DNA from 2 places in the Bradyrhizobium sp. HKCCYLS2038 genome. Region 1 is predicted to be linked to the other one. Evidence: riboswitches for the same ligand, from Rfam matches in the RefSeq annotation. Region 1 holds a riboswitch; the other holds the start of a gene.
The links. A riboswitch is a leader RNA that binds a small molecule or an ion and turns the genes downstream of it on or off. The one in region 1 is predicted to bind S-adenosylmethionine.
Positions count from the first base shown of each region.

Region 2: it holds a riboswitch for S-adenosylmethionine, as region 1 does, so the genes downstream of both, ACQR1I_RS18795 (O-succinylhomoserine sulfhydrylase) here and metX (homoserine O-acetyltransferase MetX) in region 1, are expected to answer to the same signal.

Region 1 covers NZ_JBNPTM010000014.1:19,481-23,690, forward strand. The annotation lists gene metW (methionine biosynthesis protein MetW) at 1-411, opposite strand, end outside; gene metX (homoserine O-acetyltransferase MetX) at 415-1,629, opposite strand; SAM riboswitch at 1,721-1,800, opposite strand; gene ACQR1I_RS34270 (chorismate mutase) at 1,996-2,829, shown strand; gene hisC (histidinol-phosphate transaminase) at 2,867-3,964, shown strand; gene ACQR1I_RS34280 (prephenate/arogenate dehydrogenase family protein) at 3,961-4,210, shown strand, end outside.
Region 2 covers NZ_JBNPTM010000004.1:159,152-163,361, reverse strand. The annotation lists gene ACQR1I_RS18800 (GDSL-type esterase/lipase family protein) at 1-357, shown strand, start outside; gene ACQR1I_RS18795 (O-succinylhomoserine sulfhydrylase) at 432-1,655, opposite strand; SAM riboswitch at 1,734-1,813, opposite strand; gene ACQR1I_RS18790 (2'-deoxycytidine 5'-triphosphate deaminase) at 1,925-3,031, shown strand; gene ACQR1I_RS18785 (MATE family efflux transporter) at 3,158-4,210, shown strand, end outside.

The DNA of each region.
Region 1 (4,210 bases):
GCGCAGCCGCCAGAAGCCGAAATTCGGGAAGGTGACGATGGCGCGGCGGCCGATGCGCAGCAGATTTTCCAGCACGTCCTTCGGCCGGCGCGTCGCCTGCAAGGTCTGCGACAGGATCACGTAGTCGAAGGCGTCGTCGGGATAGTCGACGAGATCGGTGTCGGCGTCACCCTGCACCACCGCGAGGCCCTTGGCGACGCAATGGTTGACGCCCTCGCGCGACAGCTCGATGCCGCGACCGTCGATGCCGCGGCTCTCCAGCAGCTGCAACAGATCACCATCTCCGCAGCCGATGTCGAGCACCTTGGAGCCGCGCTCGACCATGCCGGCGACCAGCAGATGATCCGGCCGATACGCCAGCACCTCGCCGCCGGAGAAACCGTTCAGCGGCAGCACACCCTGCAGGCTCATGCCTCAGCTCCCCTTGGCGGCGTTGAGGCCGCGCGCCTTGCCGGCGGAATCGAGAAAGGCGCTGGCGATCTCGAAGAACTCGGGCACGTCGAGCAGGAACGCGTCGTGCCCCCGGTCGGTTTCGATCTCCGCGAACGACACCCGCGCGCTGGAGGCGTTGAGCGCATGCACCAGCGCGCGCGATTCCGAGGTCGGAAACAGCCAGTCGCTGGTGAACGACACCACGCAGAAGCGGGTCTTGATGCCACGGAACGCTGCGGACAGCGTGCCGTCATGGTCGCCCGCGATATCGAAATAGTCCATCGCGCGGGTCAGATAGAGATAGGCATTGGCGTCGAAGCGCTCGACGAAGGACGAGCCCTGGTAGCGCAGATAGCTCTCGACCTGGAAATCGGCGTCGAACGAGAATGTCGGCAGCTCACGGTCCTGCATGCGGCGGCCAAACTTGCGATGCAGCGCGGCGTCGGACAGATAAGTGATATGCGCGGCCATCCGCGCCACAGCGAGGCCGCGATGCGGGTGCGTGCCCTTGTCGGCGTAGCGGCCATGGTCCCATTCGGGATCGGCCATGACAGCCTGGCGGCCGAGCTCGTGGAAGGCAATGTTCTGGGCCGAGTGCCGCGTCGCGCAGGCGATCGCCAGATTGGCGAACACGCGCTGCGGATACGCCACCGTCCATTGCAGCGCCTGCATGCCGCCCATCGAGCCGCCGACCACCGCGAACAAGGTGCCGATGCCGAGATGATCGATCAGCATCGCCTGGGCGCGCACCATGTCGGGGATGGTGATGATCGGGAAATCAAGACCCCAGACCTTGCCGGTGGCAGGGTTCAGCGACGCCGGACCGGTCGAGCCCATGCAGCCGCCGATCACGTTGGAGCAGATGATGAAGTAGCGCGCCGGATCGAGCGGCCGTCCCGGGCCGACCAGCGTCTCCCACCAGCCGGGCTTGCCGGTGACCGGATGGCGGTTGGCGACGTGCTGGTCGCCGGTCAGCGCGTGGCAGATCAGGACGGCGTTGGACTTGTCGGCGTTGAGCTCGCCATAGGTCTGGTAGGCGATCTGGAACGGCGTGAGGTCGACGCCGCAATCGAGCTTGAGCGGCTTGTCGGCACCGAACTGCGCGACCAGCGAGCTCGGATGGTCGACCTCGTGCGAGCGCTCCTCGGGCGCGACCGTGCGCAGCGCGGATGTGGATTTCGGCGTCAGGCCTGTCATGTCTCTCACCGCGGCCATTCGGCCAGGGCTCCCGAACCACGTGACATATCAGGCCATGAAAAACCCGGCCTGAACTGGGGTTCGGCCGGGATCGATAACGTCCCCGGCCTGTTTAGCGAGTTTTTTAACGTGGCTGCAAGCCGGCCGGCTCAAATGACCACGGAACGAGCAGAAACTAGTCCCGCGGGCGCTCGTCGTCAAGGCAAGCTGGGGTTGACCGATCCGGCACCCCACGGCTGCAGGTCAGCCAAGCCTAGGCAGCACAAGGTAAACTTGCTGTTGCGCAGGTCCCCTTCATCGGAGAGAACGGCATTCGTTCCAGTCGGCTGCGCGTTTCCCCGCGGCCCGCGAAGAGTGACCACGCCCATGTCGAACCTGCCGCCCGCCCCGCCCTCGCTCGCCGACCTGCGCAAGGAGATCGACGCGATCGACGAGCAGGTCCATCACCTCCTGATGAACCGGGCCGACATCATCGACCGGCTGATCAAGGTCAAGAAGACCCAGGAGGTCGGCTCGGCGTTCCGCCCGGCGCGCGAGGCCGACATGATGCGGCGCCTGGTGCAGCGCCATCGCGGCATCCTGCCGCTCGACACCGTCGAAGGCATCTGGCGCGTGATCGTCTCGACCTTCACCTATGTGCAGGCGCCGTTCTCGGTGCATGCCGATGTGTCGGTCGGCGAGTCCGCAATGCGCGACTCCGCCCGGTTCCATTTCGGATTTCTCGTGCCCTATGTCGCGCATTTCAGCGCCCAGGCGGCGGTGGAAGCGACGGCGCATTCGAAGGGCGATCTCGCGCTGGTGTCCGCGACCTCGGGACACACACCGTGGTGGATCACGCTCGAGCCCGCAGGCGCACCAAAGATCATCGCGCGGATGCCGTTCATCGAGCGCGCCGATCACCCGGCAGCGCTGCCGGTCTTTGCCGTGTCGCGCGTGGCCGACGACGCGCTGGTGCTGGAGGTCGAGACCTGGAGCATCCGCGTCTCCGGCTGGAATGCGCAGGTGTCGCGGGCGCTGTCACCGCTCGCCGATGTCGTCGCGGTGCCCGATACCGCCTTCGACGGCGCGGCCCTGCTGGTGTCGATCGAAGCGCCGTCGAACATCGACAGCATCAAGGCGGCCCTGATCGCCGCGGGTGCCTCGGTGCGCTCGACGGCCCTCGTCGGCGGGCATGCGAAACGCTATACGGTTCCCGCCTGAGACGCTCCGCGCCAGTGATCATCTTCCGGAGTTCATGATGTCCCGCCCCGTGCCGAACGCCGGCATATCAGACATTGCGCCGTATGCACCGGGCAAGAGCCCGACGCCCGAGCCGGGCCGCAAGGTTTTCAAGCTGTCGGCCAATGAGACGCCGTTCGGCCCGTCGCCCAAAGCGATCGAGGCGTTCAAGAGCGCGGCCGGACATCTGGAGGATTATCCCGAGGGCACCTCGCGGGTGCTGCGCGAAGCGATCGGCCGAACCTATGGCCTCGATCCCGCGCGCATCGTTTGCGGCGCCGGCTCCGACGAGATCCTCAACCTGCTGGCGCATGCGTATCTCGGCCCGGGCGACGAGGCGATCTCGACCGCGCATGGCTTCCTGGTCTACCCGATCGCGACCATGGGCTGCGGCGCCAGGAACGTCGTTGCTGCCGAGACGGAGTATCGCACCGACGTCGATGCCATCCTCACTGCGGTGACGCCGCGCACCAAGCTGGTTTGGCTCGCCAACCCGAACAATCCGACCGGGACCTACATCCCGTTCGACGAGGTCAAGCGGCTGCGCGCCGGCCTGCCCGCGCATGTTCTGCTGGTGCTCGACGCCGCCTATGCGGACTACGTCTCGCGCAACGACTACGAGTTCGGCATCGAACTGGTCGCGACTACCGAGAACACCGTCGTCACGCATACCTTCTCCAAGATCCACGGCCTCGCCGCGCTGCGCGTCGGCTGGATGTTCGGCCCGGCCCACATCGTCGATGCCCTCAACCGCATTCGCGGGCCGTTCAACGTCTCGACGCCGGCGATGCTGGCTGCGGTCGCCGCGATCGAGGACACGGCGCATCAGCAGATGTCGAAGGCGCATACCGAGACGTGGCGCAACTGGCTGACCGAAGAGATCGGCAGGCTCGGGCTGAAGGTGACGCCGAGCGTGACCAATTTCATCCTGATCCATTTCCCGACCTCGGCAGGCCGGACGGCCGTCGACGCCGACGCGTTCCTGACGCGGCGCGGCCTCGTGCTGCGCGCGCTCGCCAACTACAAGCTGCCGAATGCCTTGCGCATGACGATCGGCACCGAAGAAGCCAATCGCCTGGTCGTCGAGGCGCTACGTGAATTCATGGGGCCGAAGTGACCGTTCCAGGAAAATTCGAACGCATCGCGCTGATCGGCTTCGGCCTGATCGGCGGCTCGATCGCCCGCGCGGCGCGGCTGCAGGGCGTGGCCGGCGAGATCGTCACGTCGGCGCGTTCGGAGAAGACGCGCGCGCGCGTCGCCGAGCTCGGCATCGTCGATCAGGTCGTCGCGACCAACGCTGAAGCCGTCAAGGATGCCGATCTCGTCATCCTCTGCATCCCCGTCGGCGCCTGCGGCCCGGTCG
Region 2 (4,210 bases), on a different contig from region 1:
GACGACGGCGTCGCCAAGATCCAGGCGGCGGCCTCGGACGTCGTGCTGGTGGACCTGCAGTATTCGCCGCGCGTCAACGAGCGCTCGGAGAACGCCAGCCGCATGAACAAGCTGCTCGGCCGCATCGCCGAGCTGCATCACGCCGGCATCTTCCCGCGCTTCGAGGTGATGCGCGACTGGCACGAGCGCCAGGCGATCCCGATCAACGAGTTCGTCATCGCCGATGGTCTGCACATGAGCGATTGGGGCTATGCCTGCTTCGCCCAGCTGCTCGGCGACGACATCATCCGCTCGGTCGGCCAGGTGAAGCTCGGCGTTAACGCGCCGGCCGACGTGCTGACGTATCGGCCAATGTGATCGGGGCGAATAGCGAGTTGGGAATAGTGAATAGGGATGAGACCACCTATTCGCTACTCCCTGTTCGCCATTCGCTACGCTGCCCGAAGGGCGGCGTCGAGATCCGCGATCAGATCATCGGCATGCTCGAGGCCGGCGGAGAAGCGGATGAAGCCTTCGCTGATGCCGAGCTCGGCGCGCGCGTCCGGCGTCAGCCGCTGATGCGTCGTTGTTGCGGGATGCGTGACCAGCGTCTTGGCGTCGCCGAGATTGTTGGAGATGCGCGCGAGCGACAAGCCGTTGAGGGTGCGGAACGCGGCGGCCTTGCCGCCCTTGACCTCGAAGCCGACCAGGGTGGAGCCGGCGCGCATCTGCTTCCTCACTGTCGCCGCCTGCGGATGGTCCTCGCGGCCCGGATAGATCAGCCGCGAGATCTTCGGATGCGCAGCAAGGAAGTCGGCGACCTTGCCGGCGGTCTCGGTCTGCGCGCGCACGCGCACCGCCAGCGTCTCCAAGCCCTTGAGCAGGACCCAGGCGTTGAACGGCGAGATCGACGGCCCGGTCTGGCGCATGAAATTGTGGATGTGCTCGGCGATGAAGGCTTCCGACGAGAGGATCACGCCGCCGAGGCAGCGGCCCTGGCCGTCGATGTGCTTGGTCGCGGAGTACACGACGGCGTCGGCGCCGAGCGCCAGCGGGCTCTGCCAGATCGGGGTGGCGAACACGTTGTCGACGATCAGCCGCGCGCCGGCAGCATGGGCGATCTCGGCGATGGCGGGAATGTCGAGCACGTCGAGCGTCGGATTGGTCGGGCTCTCCAGGAAGAACGACTTGGTGTTCGGCCTGACCGCCTTCTGCCACTGGTCAAGATCGAGCCCGTCGATCAGGGTGGATTCGATGCCGTAGCGCGGCAAGAGGTCCTCGACGACGTAGCGGCAGGAGCCGAACAGCGCCTTCGCCGCGACGACGTGATCGCCGGCACGCAGCGGCGCGAGGATCGCGGTGGTGACGGCGGCCATGCCGGTCGCCGCGGAACGGCAGGCCTCGGCGCCCTCGAGCTCGATCATGCGGCGCTCGAACATCGCCGTGGTGGGGTTGGAGAAGCGCGAATAGATGAAGCCGGGATCCTCGCCCTTGAAGCGCGCCTCGCACTCCTCGGCGGTGGCGTAGACGAAGCCTTGCGTGAGGTAGAGCGCCTCGGCGGTCTCGCCGAATTCGGAGCGCAGGCCGCCGGAATGCACCAGACGGGTTTCGGGGCGATACTGGGCGAACGACGCCGGGGTCTTCGCGGGGGACTTCGACGCAGGAGAATTGGACATGTGACCTCCATCGTGGCCACCGCGCTCGGCGCGATGGGCACAAAAAAACCGGCCTGGGAAAACTCCTCACGGCCGGGATCACATTCGTCCCCGGCCTGTTTAGCGACTTATTTAACGTGGCTGCAAGCCGGCCGGCTCAAATCACCACGGGATAAGTCGTGCTCATAGTCGCAACCGGCCTTTTCGTCAAGGTGGCCATCGGATAACCGGTCGAAAGACGCTATATTGGCTCACAAGCCGCCGTTCCGGCGCCTGCAAAGGACCAGGTCTTGCCGTTCTCGCTTAGCCCCGACGCCCACGGCATCCTGCCCGATCGCATGATCGTGGCGATGGCCGAGGCCGGCCTGATCATTCCGGAATATGATTTCGTCGAGAGCCAGATCCAGCCGGCGAGCCTGGATTTGCGGCTCGGCGACATCGCCTACCGGGTGCGGGCGAGCTTTCTGCCCGGTCCGGGATCGACCGTCGCCGAGCGCATCGACGAATTGAAGCTGCACGAGTTCGCGCTCGCCGACGGCGCGGTGCTGGAGACGAACTGCGTCTATATCGTGCCGCTGCTGGAGAGCCTGGCGCTGCCGAAGGACATTGTCGCCGCCGCCAATCCGAAGAGCTCGACCGGGCGGCTCGACGTCTTCACCCGCGTCATCGCCGACGGCACCCGCCGCTTCGACATGATTGGCGCCGGCTATCACGGCCCGCTCTATGCCGAGATCAGCCCGAAGACGTTCCCGGTGCTGCTGCGCGAGGGCTCGCGGCTGTCGCAGGTCCGCTTTCGTTATCGCGACGCCGTGCTGTCGGAGGGCGAACTGGTCGCGCTGCATCAGGCCGAGCGGCTGGTCGATCGCGACGATGCGGATCTCGCCGGCGGCGTCGCGCTGTCCGTCGATCTGTCCGGCGCCAACGCCAATGGCTATGTCGGCTACCGCGCCAAGCGCCATACCGGCGTGGTCGATGTCGACCGCCGCGCCGGCTATCCGGTCGAAGAGTTCTGGGAGCCGATCAAGGCGCGGCCCGACGGCAGCCTCATTCTCGATCCCGGCGAGTTCTACATCCTGGCCTCCAAGGAAGCCGTGCAGGTGCCGCCGGACTACGCCGCCGAAATGGTGCCGTTCGATCCCTTGGTCGGCGAATTCCGCGTCCACTATGCCGGCTTCTTCGATCCCGGCTTCGGCTATGCCGGCGCCGGCGGCCAGGGCTCGCGCGCGGTGCTCGAGGTGCGCTCGCGCGAGGTGCCGTTCATCCTCGAGCACGGCCAGATCGTCGGCCGCCTCGTCTATGAGAAGATGCTGGCGCGGCCGAACGCGATGTATGGCAGCCGCATCGGCTCCAACTACCAGGCGCAGGGCCTGAAGCTCTCCAAGCATTTCCGCCTCTAGGAACGGCTGCGCGCCGCGCGCGTACCCGCAATGCATCCGCGGCACGGGGCGCTGTCCGGGGGTGTGCTAGGACAGTTCCAACGACAAGGGGCGCCGCGCTGCGCGCGCGGTCGAGCGGGGGCGAACATGTCCGAGATCGGCTTGGCCGACAGTCCGATCGACGAAGCACGATCCCTGCCACCCGCCAGACCGCCGGTGCGGAACGCCCTGGTCGACGGCCCGATCCTGCGCACGCTGCTGTCGCTCGCCTGGCCCAACATCATCGCGAATTCGGCCGGCGTCTGCGTCGTCATCGCCGAGACCTCCTATATCGGCCGGCTCGGCATCGAGGCGCTGGCGGCGATGGCCCTGGTGTTCCCGCTGGTGATCCTGACCATGACGATGTCCGGCGGCGCCATGGGCGGCGGCGTCGCATCGGCGATCGCGCGGGCGCTCGGCGCCGGCGACACCGAGCGGGCATCGACGCTGGCGTCGCATGCGCTGCTGATCGCGCTGTCGTTCGGCGCGACCTTCATGGTCGGCATGCTCGTGTTCGGCCCCGCTCTGCTCGAACTGCTCGGCGGCCGCGGCGCGGTGCTGGCGCATGCGGTCGCCTATCTGCAGATCTTCTTCGGCGGCGCCATGCTGCCCTGGCTGATGAATTCCATGGCCGGTATCCTGCGCGGCACGGGCAGCATGAAGCTGCCCTCGCTCATGATCCTGTGCTCGGCGATGCTGCAGATCGTGCTCGGCGGCACGCTCAGCCTGGTGCTGGGGCTCGGCATGCGCGGCGTCGCGGCCGGCGCGCTGCTCGCCTTCAGCGTCAGCATCTCGGTGATGGGCTGGTACCTGTTCTCCGGCCGCGCCCGTGTCAGGCCGAAGCTCCGCGGACTCACGATCAGTCGCGCGATGTTCGCCGACATTCTCAAGGTCGGCGCGGTCGCCTGCTTCTCGCCGCTGCAGTCGGTGCTGTCGATCACCATCTTCACGCACATGCTGGCCGGGTTCGGCACCGCCGTGCTCGCCGGCTACGGCATCGGCGCGCGCCTGGAATTCATGATGACGACGGTGGCGTTCTCCATCGGCATGGCCTCGGTGCCAATGGTCGGCATGGCGGTCGGCGCCGAGAAAATCGCGCGCGCCCGCCGGGTCGCCTGGACGGCCGGAATGGTCTCGTTCGTCTCGGTCGGGGCGTTGTCG